Regions from separate parts of the Streptomyces sp. NPDC088762 genome, predicted to be linked through region 3. Evidence: riboswitches for the same ligand, from Rfam matches in the RefSeq annotation. Region 3 holds a riboswitch; each other region holds the start of a gene.
What was found. Region 3 has a riboswitch for cobalamin ahead of ACIP5M_RS16285 (CoA-acylating methylmalonate-semialdehyde dehydrogenase). Riboswitches for the same ligand answer to the same signal wherever they lie in the genome.
Positions count from the first base shown of each region.

Region 1: linked by a shared signal. The riboswitch ahead of ACIP5M_RS19530 (ribonucleoside-diphosphate reductase subunit alpha) and the one ahead of ACIP5M_RS16285 (CoA-acylating methylmalonate-semialdehyde dehydrogenase) in region 3 are both predicted to bind cobalamin.
Region 2: linked by a shared signal. The riboswitch ahead of ACIP5M_RS18985 (energy-coupling factor ABC transporter permease) and the one ahead of ACIP5M_RS16285 (CoA-acylating methylmalonate-semialdehyde dehydrogenase) in region 3 are both predicted to bind cobalamin.

Region 1 covers NZ_JBIVKT010000008.1:28,802-32,376, reverse strand. The annotation lists gene ACIP5M_RS19530 (ribonucleoside-diphosphate reductase subunit alpha) at 1-2,139, opposite strand, end outside; cobalamin riboswitch at 2,281-2,415, opposite strand; gene ACIP5M_RS19525 (GNAT family N-acetyltransferase) at 2,456-2,968, opposite strand; gene ACIP5M_RS19520 (Uma2 family endonuclease) at 3,047-3,575, shown strand, end outside.
Region 2 covers NZ_JBIVKT010000007.1:222,883-226,457, forward strand. The annotation lists gene ACIP5M_RS18970 (energy-coupling factor ABC transporter ATP-binding protein) at 1-173, opposite strand, end outside; gene cbiQ (cobalt ECF transporter T component CbiQ) at 170-919, opposite strand; gene ACIP5M_RS18980 (energy-coupling factor ABC transporter substrate-binding protein) at 923-1,264, opposite strand; gene ACIP5M_RS18985 (energy-coupling factor ABC transporter permease) at 1,264-1,959, opposite strand; cobalamin riboswitch at 1,988-2,183, opposite strand; gene ACIP5M_RS18990 (flavodoxin family protein) at 2,444-3,157, shown strand; gene ACIP5M_RS18995 (hypothetical protein) at 3,171-3,575, opposite strand, start outside.
Region 3 covers NZ_JBIVKT010000006.1:39,388-42,962, forward strand. The annotation lists gene ACIP5M_RS16275 (short-chain fatty acyl-CoA regulator family protein) at 1-940, shown strand, start outside; gene ACIP5M_RS16280 (cobalamin-binding protein) at 944-1,858, opposite strand; cobalamin riboswitch at 1,905-2,090, shown strand; gene ACIP5M_RS16285 (CoA-acylating methylmalonate-semialdehyde dehydrogenase) at 2,282-3,575, shown strand, end outside.

The DNA of each region.
Region 1 (3,575 bases), on a different contig from region 3:
GTCGAGGAACGGGGTGCGGGCCGCCGCCATGTCGATCAGACCGCGCTGCGGGATCTCCCACGCCGTGCGGTACAGCGCGCGGACCTCGGCCGGGATCCAGCCGAAGCCCTGGACCGAGCCGCTGGACTCGCGCAGCGCCTCGCGGGTCTGCGCGTCCCACACGCCGAGCTGCTTCAGCTCCTCCACCAGGTAGCCGTTGACCTGGAGGAACTCACCGCTCAGCGTCTCGCGCTTGAAGAGGTTGGAGACCTGCGGCTCGATGCACTCGTACACGCCCGCGATCGAGGCGATCGTCGCCGTCGGGGCGATGGCGAGGAGCAGCGAGTTGCGCATGCCGCTCTTCGCGACGCGGGCGCGCAGCGCCTCCCAGCGCTCGGGCCAGTTCAGCTCGACCTCGTAGTGGTCCGGGTGCAGGACACCGCGGGCGGTGCGGGTCTGCTCCCAGGCCGGCAGCGGGCCGCTGCGCTCGGCGAGGTCGCAGGAGGCCTCGTACGCGGCCAGCATGATGCGCTCGGAGAGCTTGGTGGACAGGGCCTTCGCCTCGGGGGAGTCGAAGGGCAGCTTCAGCTTGAAGAAGACGTCCTGGAGGCCCATGGCGCCCAGGCCCACCGGGCGCCAGCGGGCGTTGGAACGGCCCGCCTGCTCGGTCGGGTAGAAGTTGATGTCCACCACGCGGTCGAGGAAGGTGACGGCGGTGCGGACGGTCTCGTCGAGGCGCTCCCAGTCGATCTCGCCGTCCACGACGAAAGCGCCCAGGTTGACCGAACCGAGGTTGCAGACGGCCGTCTCGCCGTCGTTGGTGACCTCGATGATCTCGGTGCACAGGTTCGAGGAGTGCACGACCGTGCCCGGCTCGGCGGTCTGGTTCGCCGTGCGGTTGGAGGCGTCCTTGAAGGTCATCCAGCCCTGGCCGGTCTGCGCGAGGGTGCGCATCATCCGGCCGTACAGGTCGCGGGCGGGCATGGTCTTGCGGGCCAGGCCGTCCGCCTCGGCCTTGCGGTAGGCGGCGTCGAACGCGTCGCCCCACAGGTCCACCAGCTCGGGCACGTCGGCCGGGGAGAAGAGGGACCACTCGGCGTCGGCGTTCACGCGGCGCATGAACTCGTCCGGCACCCAGTGGGCGAGGTTCAGGTTGTGCGTACGGCGCTGGTCCTCACCGGTGTTGTCGCGGAGCTCCAGGAACTCCTCGATGTCCGCGTGCCAGGTCTCCAGGTAGACGGCGGCGGCGCCCTTGCGGCGGCCGCCCTGGTTCACGGCGGCGACGGAGGCGTCGAGGGTCTTCAGGAACGGGACGATGCCGTTGGAGTGGCCGTTGGTGCCGCGGATCAGCGAACCACGGGCGCGGATGCGGGAGTACGAGAGGCCGATGCCGCCCGCGTGCTTGGAGAGCCGGGCCACCTGGTGGTAGCGGTCGTAGATCGAGTCGAGCTCGTCCAGCGGGGAGTCCAGCAGGTAGCAGGAGGACATCTGCGGGTGCCGGGTGCCGGAGTTGAAGAGCGTGGGGGAGGACGGCAGGTAGTCGAGGCGGCTCATCAGCCGGTACAGCGAGGCCACTTCCTCGACGGCCCCGACGGACTCGTCCGCGGCGAGACCGCAGGCCACGCGCAGCATGAAGTACTGCGGGGTCTCGATGACCTGGCGGGTGATCGGGTGGCGCAGCAGGTAGCGGCTGTGCAGGGTGCGCAGGCCGAAGAAGCCGAAGCGGTCGTCGGCGCCCTCCGCGAGGGAGTGCTCCACCAGCGAGTCCAGGCGGCTCGCGTGGGCCCGTACGAACGCGGCCGTGCGGTCGGCGATGAGCCCCTCGCGGTGGCCGACCTCGACGGAGGCCGAGAAGGAGGTGGAGCCCTGGCCGGCGGCCTCGTCCCGCACGGCCAGCGTCAGCAGCCGGGCGGCGAGCCTGGAGTAGGCCGGGTCCTCGGAGATCAGACCGGCGGCGGCCTCCGTGGCCAGCCCGCGCAGCTCGGCCTCGTCGGCGGCGGAGCTGCGGCCGCGCAGCGCGGCGGCGGCGACCCGGCCGGGGTCGGTGTCGGGGAGGTCGGCCGTCAGCTCGGTGAGGGTACGCAGCAGCGTGGCCCCCGGGCCTTCGGTGGTGTCGCCAGAAGCGGACTCGGCGCGCGGTGCGGAAGGCGCGATGGTCACGGCGGGAGCTCTCCCTCGCTCGGCCCGGCCGTCGGCGGGCAGGGCGCGGGGAGGCGCATGCGGGCGTGCCGAAGGCGCGTACACCGCATGGCGTCCACCGGCCCAACCGCGAGGCCCGGACGTGTCGGCACCCGGTTCGGTCGAGCCGGGCGCGCTGTCGGCAGGTCTTCGGACTTGCGTGTGCACCCATGGGTGTACTTCATACCGTTGCGGGACAGTTCCGGATTCGCACCGGATTCCCCTGCGGCGACAGCAGCCATGAGCATACATGTGGGGGGCGGTTGACGCGCGACCCCCCACATGTTGTGTCGGCCCGCTACTGGTTCGGTACTCCCAGCTGCATCGCGTAGGTCAGCAACGGCACCGTGGGGACGGGCGACCAGTCCCGCTCGGGGGTCCGTGCGAAGCCCAGCCGTTCGTAGATCCGGTGCGCGGCGGGGCTCTGGGCCTGGGTGGAGAGCACCAGGCGGGTCACGCCCTCGATGGCCTGCGCCCGCTGGACGCAGGCCCGCACCAGGGCCTCGCCGACGCCCCGGCCGCGACCGGCACGTGCCACCGCAAGCATCCGGAATTCGGCCTCGCCGGGCCCGGCGATGTCGGCCATGCGGCTGCCGGGCGGGGCGAAGGTCACACCGCCCAGCAGTACGCCGTCCAGCGTGGCGACGAGCACCTCGGCGTCGGCGGCCCGGCCGGCGACGTCGCGCAGCGCCCGCTCGTAGGAGTCGTCCTCGTTGTGGTCCAGGAGCCCGTCGTCGAGGTAGGCCTGCGCGGTGATGTCGCCCAGCTCGGCGTAGTCGTCGGGTACGGCTGTTCTGATCACGATGTCCATGCGGCCGAGTGTGCCGGACGGGTGTCAGGGTCCGGCGCTACCGTCGGAGACAGCACCGTCGAAGAAGGTGAGCGAGGCATGACCGTGATGCCCTACCGGCCCCACATGTTGACCGAGGACTTCGAGGCCGTGGCGCGGATAGCGGCCCGCGAGCGGGAGGGGACGCGGCTTGAATTCATCGACGGGGTAATCAGGAGCAAGGCCATGCCGGACGGCGACCACCAGATGATCATCCAGTGGCTCACGCGGATCTGCATGCAGTACCGGCCGGAGCTCTGGTTGCACGGGGGGCAGGGGATCAAGGCCCAGGAGTACCGGGAAGGACGGGCCATTCCGGACGCGGTGCTGGCGCCTTCCAAGGCGTTCGCCGGCCAGGGAGACTGGGTGGACCCCGCCCCCATCCTCATGGCGGTCGAGGTGCCATCCTGGGACTCCGATACCCACCGGCGCGACCGCGTCGAGAAGCCCCGAGCCTACGCCGAGACCGGGATCCCGGTGTACCTGCTGATCGACCGGCACAAGTGCGAGGTCTCCGTCTACAGCGAACCGAACGGGCAGCGGTACCAACTGGTTCACACCGTGCCGTACGGCAAGGACGTCGAACTGC
Region 2 (3,575 bases), on a different contig from region 3:
CCCGGCCGCAGCCCCCCGCTCAGAAGCCGCATCAGCGTGGTCTTGCCGCTGCCGTTGCGGCCCAGCAGGACCAGCGCCCGGCCCTCGGCGATCCCGAAGTCCACCCCGGACAGCACGGCGGGCCCGTCCTCGTACGCGTAGCCCGCGCCCACCAATTCCACCAACGGCCTCACAGGTACAGCTCCTTCAGTACGAGGGTCACGGCCACCAGGGCCGCCAGCAGCGCGCCGGACGTGGCCAGGAACCGCCAGGACAGTGCCGCGTCCGGTACGAGCACCCGCAGCGTGCCGTCGTAGCCGCGCCCGGCCAGGCCCGTCTGGAGCCGGGCCGCGCGGTCGAAGGCCCGTACGAAGGAGGTCGCGGCGAGCCCGGCCAGCGAACGCCACGCCGCGGCCCGCCCGGTGGTGCCCAGGCGGGCCGCCTGCGCCTGGCGTACGCGGGCGAGGGAGTCGAGCAGCAGGAAGCCGATCCGGTACATGACCAGGGCCACGTCCACCACCGGGGCCGGCACCCCCGCCCGGACCAGCCGCGGCAGCACGTCCGAGACGGGGGTGGTGAAGGCGAACAGCAGCACGCCCAGCGAGGCCGCCGAGGTGCGCAGCAGCAGCTCCGCGGCCTGCCGGGGCCCGTCGGGGGCCAGTGCGACGAACCCGTCGGGCCCGCCCACCGCGAACAGCAGCGGCAGCGCCCCGGTGAAGCAGAAGCCGAGCGGGATCCGGAAGGCCCGCCACAGCTGCCGCCCGGCCACCCCGGCGGGCCCGAGGAGCACGGCCAGGGTGGCGGCGGCGACCAGCGGCCCGCCCGGCCACGGAGGCAGGCACACCGCGGTGACGGTCAGCCCGATCCCCAGCAGGGCCTTCTCCAGCGGGTGGCGGCGGCGCCAGCGGCTGCTGTGGGCGGCCGCGTCGATCGGCAGCACCGCCTACGACTCCGCGGGGGACGGCGCCGCGGCGGCCGCTGCTGCCGCCGCCGCGCCCTGGCGGCGGCCCCTGCGGACGCCGAAGTAGTACGCGAGCACGCCCGCGCCCAGGGCCGCCTGGAGGGCGAACAGCGCCGACTCGATCTCCGCGGAGGGGGGTTCGTACAGCGGCGAGAACCACGGCTCGTAGTCCGGCTTCAGCTCGGTGATGGCCGATTCGGCCTGCCCGTCGGCGCCGGTGAAGGGCTCCTCCTTGCCCTCGCCCAGCCCCAGCGCGAGCGGGAGCACGGCCAGCGCCGCGACGAGGAGCAGCAGCAGGGTGTTGATCTTTGCGTTCCTGGACATCAGACCGTCGCCTCCTGCTTCGACGTACCCGGGGTGAGCTTGGCGACGCCCAGCCGGACCAGGTCCGACTTGCTCGACTGCATCAGCAGCCGCATCACGAGCACGGTCAGCAGGCCTTCGCTGACCGCGAGCGGGATCTGGGTGAGCGCGAAGATCTCGCCGAACTTCAGGAGCGAGCCGGTGAATCCGGTGGCCGCGTCGGGGAAGGCCAGCGCCAGCTGGACGGAGGTGACGCAGTAGGTGACCAGGTCGGCGAAGAAGGCGCCGAAGAACACGGTGACCAGCAGCGGCACACCGGCCTTGCGCAGCAGCCGGTAGATCCCGTAGCCCGCCCAGGGGCCGGCGATCGCCATCGAGAAGACGTTGGCGCCCAGGGTGGTGAGCCCGCCGTGTGCCAGCAGCAGCGCCTGGAAGAGCAGGGTGATGGTGCCGAGGACGGCCATGATCGGCGGCCGGAAGAGGATCGCCCCCAGCCCCGTGCCGGTGGGGTGGGAACAGCTGCCCGTCACGGAAGGGATCTTCAGCGCGGACAGTACGAAAGTGAACGCCCCGGACGCTCCGAGCAGCAGCGTGCTCTCCGGATTGGCCTTCACCTCGCGGGTGAGGGCGCGCACGCCGTGGACGACGAACGGAGCGGACGCGGCGCCCCAGGCGACCGCGTGCAAGGGGGGCAGGAAGCCCTCGGCTATATGCATGAGTGGGGAGACCTCTCCAGCACCTCGTGGATGGACGACGCGCCCTGGCCGGTCTCCTGGCTCACGGGTCTTGATGCCCGGACTCCGCCTTCCCGGGGCCGTGCGGTCTCCCGCGCGGGCCCAGTGGCTTCCCGCAAGAATGGAGCCGGACTTCCCGATCACAGTGGCGAGGGCCGCACCGGTTTCCCACCGGTTTCCCGAACACCAAGGCCCGATGACCCTAGTCGGCCGCGCGGACCGGTAACAACCCGCCCCAAACGCGCCGAACGGTGGCCGGATTCCACTTAATGGTCACTCCGCGGAATCACCGTGCCGCCTTCGGCACCAACGGCCCCCTCCGGAGCGGGAGTTCCCCCTGTCCGTGACTGCCCGGAACCGGCTGTCGCGCACCGCCGCGCTGTTCCGTACGGGCGCGCCCGCAGACGCGCACCCGTACGGGCGCGGCCCGGTGGCGGCGCGGCCCCGCCGCGCACAGGCTGGGGGCGTGGCTGCCGACTACTCGTACCCGGACCTGACCGCCCTCTACGTGAACTGCACGCTCAAGCGCTCGCCGGAGCCCAGCAACACCGAGGGGCTGATCGACAGGAGCCGCGCGGTCATGGAGTCGGCCGGCGTCCGGACCTCGCTCATCCGCGCCGTCGACCACGACATCGCGACGGGCGTCTGGCCGGACATGACCGAGCACGGCTGGGAGAGCGACCAGTGGCCCGTCCTCTACAGCCAGGTCATGGACGCCGACATCCTCGTGCTGTGCGGCCCGATCTGGCTCGGCGACAACAGCTCCGTGATGAAGCAGGTCATCGAGCGGCTTTACGCCTGCTCCTCGCTCCTGAACGAGCAGGGCCAGTACGCCTACTACGGGCGCGTCGGCGGCGCCCTGATCACCGGCAACGAGGACGGCGTCAAGCACTGCGCCATGAACGTCCTCTACAGCCTCCAGCACCTCGGCTACGCGATCCCGCCGCAGGCCGACGCCGGCTGGATCGGCGAGGCCGGACCCGGGCCCTCCTACCTCGACCCGGGCTCGGGCGGCCCCGAGAACGACTTCACCAACCGGAACACCACCTTCATGTCATGGAACCTCATGCACCTGGCCGCCCTCCTCAAGCGGTCGGGCGGGATCCCGGCCCACGGCAACCAGCGCTCGCTGTGGGACGCCGGCTGCCGTTTCGACTTCCCCAACCCCGAGCACCGCTGAGCCGTCCGGCCCCTCAGCAGCAGACGTTCCGGTGCGCGACGTCCAGGACGAACCGCTCCGGGTGGTGCAGCTTGTGGGTGCTGAAGGCCGGCTTGGACCCGAAGGCGGCGCCGAAGGTGACGTACCCCTCGAAGTCGCCGGTGAGGGCGAGACCCTTGAGCCGGGGCAGATCGATCGTGATGAGCTTCGGCCCGCGGTAGACGCTCCTGCCGTCGTCATCGTGAGCGGCGGCGGGATGCAGGCGGATCTGCAGGAAGAACGCCCCGGCGAGCGGGACGGGCTTGCCGGACCCGTCGTAGACGAGCCGGGAGACGGGGGTGACGGTGACCGGGGGAACGTGTCCCCGCAGGTCGATGACGATCCGGTCGTACGTGCAGTGTCCGCCCCAGCGGGCATTGACGACGAGCGGGGTCCGGGT
Region 3 (3,575 bases):
CGAGACCGACCTCGCCGCCGAGGGCCTCGCCCAGGAGATCGGCATCCGCCCTGGGGAGGTCGTCCGGGTGCTTTCGAACCGTCTGACCGAACACCACGGGATCCGCCTCGCGTCCGACTCCGACCGCCTCCATCACTTCGACGGACGGACACGCGTCCTGCACCTGTCAGGCAGGCTCCGCCCGGGCCAGCAGGCGTTCCGGATGGCCACCCAACTGGCCCTCCTGGAACACGGGGACGAGCTGGACCAGTTGGCCGCCGAGGACTTCCCCTCCGGCTCCCCAGCCCACGGGCTGGCCCGCATCGGCATCGCCAACTACTTCGCCGCCGCGCTGATCCTCCCGTACCGGACCTTCCACACCGCCGCCGAGGAGTACCGCTACGACATCGAACGCCTCACCGACCACTTCGGCATCGGCTACGAGACCGTCTGCCACCGCCTGAGCACCCTCCAGCGGCCCAGGCTGCGCGGCGTTCCGTTCTCCTTCGTCCGCGTCGATCGGGCAGGGAACATGTCCAAGCGGCAGTCCGCCACGGGATTCCACTTCTCCCGGGCCGGCGGCACCTGCCCGCTGTGGAACGTGTACGAGGCCTTCGCCGCGCCCGGCCGCATCCACGTCCAGGTCGCTGCCATGCCCGACGGGCAGCGGTACTTGTGGACCGCCCGGGCCGTCACCCGCCACCGCGGCGGCTGGGGCGAGCCCGGCAAAACCTTCGCCATCGGCCTCGGCTGCGAGATCCGCCACGCGTCCCGGCTCGTCTACTCCGACGGCCTCGACCTCGACAACGCCTCCGCCGCCACCCCCATCGGCATGGGCTGCCGCCTCTGCGAACGCCTCGACTGCCCGCAACGCGCCGTCCCGCCGCTCGGCCGCCCGCTCGCGGTCGACGAGAACAGCAGCACCTTCATCCCCTACCCGGTCGCCCACCCCCAGGGGTGAGACTCACCCCAGCCGGCGCGCCTCCGCCTCGGTCACCGGGTCACCCGCCGGCACTCCGTGAAGCACGTGCGCGAGCACCTCGGCGCCGCGGACCACGCGGGGGCCCGGCCGGTTGAAGTACGCGGGTCCGTCCAGGACCCATACCTCCCCAGCCCGTACGGCAGGCAGCTCGTCCCAGCCGGGCAGTGAGGTGAGCAGGTCGAGTTCCGTCAGGGTCCGCTCGGGCGGGAAGCCGCACGGCAGCACGAGGACCACATCCGGGCGCGCCTCACGTACCGACTCCCACGTCATCGGTTTCGTGTGCTCACCCGCCTCGGCCAGCAGCGGCTCGCCACCCGCCACGGCGATCTGCTCGGGTACCCAGTGGCCGGCGGGCCACAACGGGTCGAGCCACTCGATGGCCACCACCCGGGGCTTCGGCCGGCCCTCCGTACGGCGCCGCACCTCGGAGAGCCGGCCGCGCAGCTCCGTTCGGCGCTGCTCGGCCCGCTCCCGTACCCCCAGCAGGTCGCCCACGGTGACCAGGCAGTCCAGCACGTCGTCGAGGGTCTTCGGTTCCATGCTCAGGACGCGGGGTCCGGCGTCCATGACGCGTACGGCCCGGGTGACGCTCTCGTAGGAGACCGCGCAGACCTGGCAGAGGTCCTGGGTGAGCAGTACCTCCGGTGCGAGCGCGGCGAGGGCTTCGGTGTCCAGGGTGTAGAGCGAGGAGCCGGAGTGCGCGGCACCGCCGACGGCCTCGGAGATCTCCCGGCTGCTGAGTGCGTCCGCGTCGAATTCGGCGCGGGTGACGACGGGTACGGAGGCGACCGCTGCGGGCGGCCAGTCGCATTCATGGGTGCGTCCGACCAGGTCGGCGGCGAGTCCGAGGTCCGCCACGATGTCGGTGGCCGCAGGGAGCAGGGAGACGATGCGCATGCTCCGACTGTAGGCGCGCGGCCGGAGGCTCTGGACTTACTAGGACGTCCAACTATATGTTCGTGGCACAAGGTCCGCGGTGCAGGGAAGCCGGTGTGAGTCCGGCACGGTCCCGCCACTGTGACCGGGGAGTGTGCTGCCATCCACACGCCACTGACGAGCTCTGTCGGGAAGGCGGGCGGCGCGCGGGGATCCGGGAGTCAGGATACCGGCCGCGGATGTTCCGTGTTGTCCACGAGGATGGAGCAGACACGCATGGCACCGGTTTGTACCCACGACCCTGGTGATCCGGCGGAGCGTACGCACACCACTTTCGTGCGCTCGTAGTTCTCACGGCTTTCCGCAGCGGCGCACCCCCATCCGGGTGCCGTCCGCCGGTCTGCCGTGCCATCCCCGGATCCAACCTGACGAGAGCAGGCACCCATGGTCCGTGAACTCACCCATTTCATCGGCGGAAAGCACACCACCGGCACGTCCGGGCTGTTCGCCGACGTGTACGACCCGAACACCGGCACCGTTCAGGCGCGCGTGCCCCTGGCCGGGCGCGCCGACACCGAGGCGGCCATCGCCAACGCCGAGGAGGCGCAGGCCGATTGGGGCCAGTGGAACCCGCAGCGCCGGGCGCGCGTCCTGCTGCGCTTCCTCCAGCTCGTCGAGGGCGAGCGTGACGATCTAGCCCGGATGCTGTCGGCCGAGCACGGCAAGACGATCGCCGACGCCCACGGCGACCTGCAACGCGGCTTGGAGGTAGTCGAGTTCGCCGCCGGGATCCCGCACCTCCTCAAGGGCGAGTTCACCGACAACGCGGGCACCGGCATCGACGTCCACTCACTGCGCAGCCCGCTCGGCGTCGTCGCCGGCATCACCCCGTTCAACTTCCCCGCGATGATCCCGCTCTGGCAGGCGGCACCCGCTCTCGCCTGCGGAAACGCGTTCATCCTCAAGCCGTCCGAGCGCGATCCGTCCGTACCGCTGCGGCTCGCGGAGCTGTTCTTGGAGGCCGGCCTGCCGCCCGGCGTCCTGAACGTCGTCAACGGCGGCAAGGAAGCCGTCGACACCCTCCTCGAAGACCCCCGCGTCCAGGCCCTCGGCTTCGTCGGCTCCACCCCGATCGCCGCGCACATCTACGCCACCGCCGCCGCCCACGGCAAGCGCGCCCAGTGCTTCGGCGGCGCCAAGAACCACATGATCGTGATGCCCGACGCCGACCTCGACCAGGCCGTCGACGCCCTCATCGGCGCCGGCTACGGCTCGGCCGGCGAGCGCTGCATGGCGATCTCCGTCGCCGTGCCCGTCGGAGAGGAGACCGCCGACCGCCTGGTCGCCGCCCTGAAGGACCGGATCTCCACCCTGAAGATCGGCCGCTCCGACGACCCCGAGGCCGACTTCGGTCCACTGGTCAGCCGCGACGCCCTGGACCGGGTGCGCCGCTACGTGGACATCGGCGTGAACGAGGGCGCCGAACTCGTCGTGGACGGACGCGGGTTCACCCTCCCCGGCCACGAGAACGGCTACTTCGCGGGGGCCACCCTCTTCGACCGGGTGACGCCGCAGATGCGCGTCTACCGCGAGGAGATCTTCGGCCCGGTGCTGACCGTCGTACGGGCCGCCGACTTCGAAGACGCGCTGCGCCTTCCCAGTGAGCACCCGTACGGCAACGGCGTGGCGATCTTCACCCGGGACGGGGACACCGCCCGCGAGTTCACCCGCCGCGTCA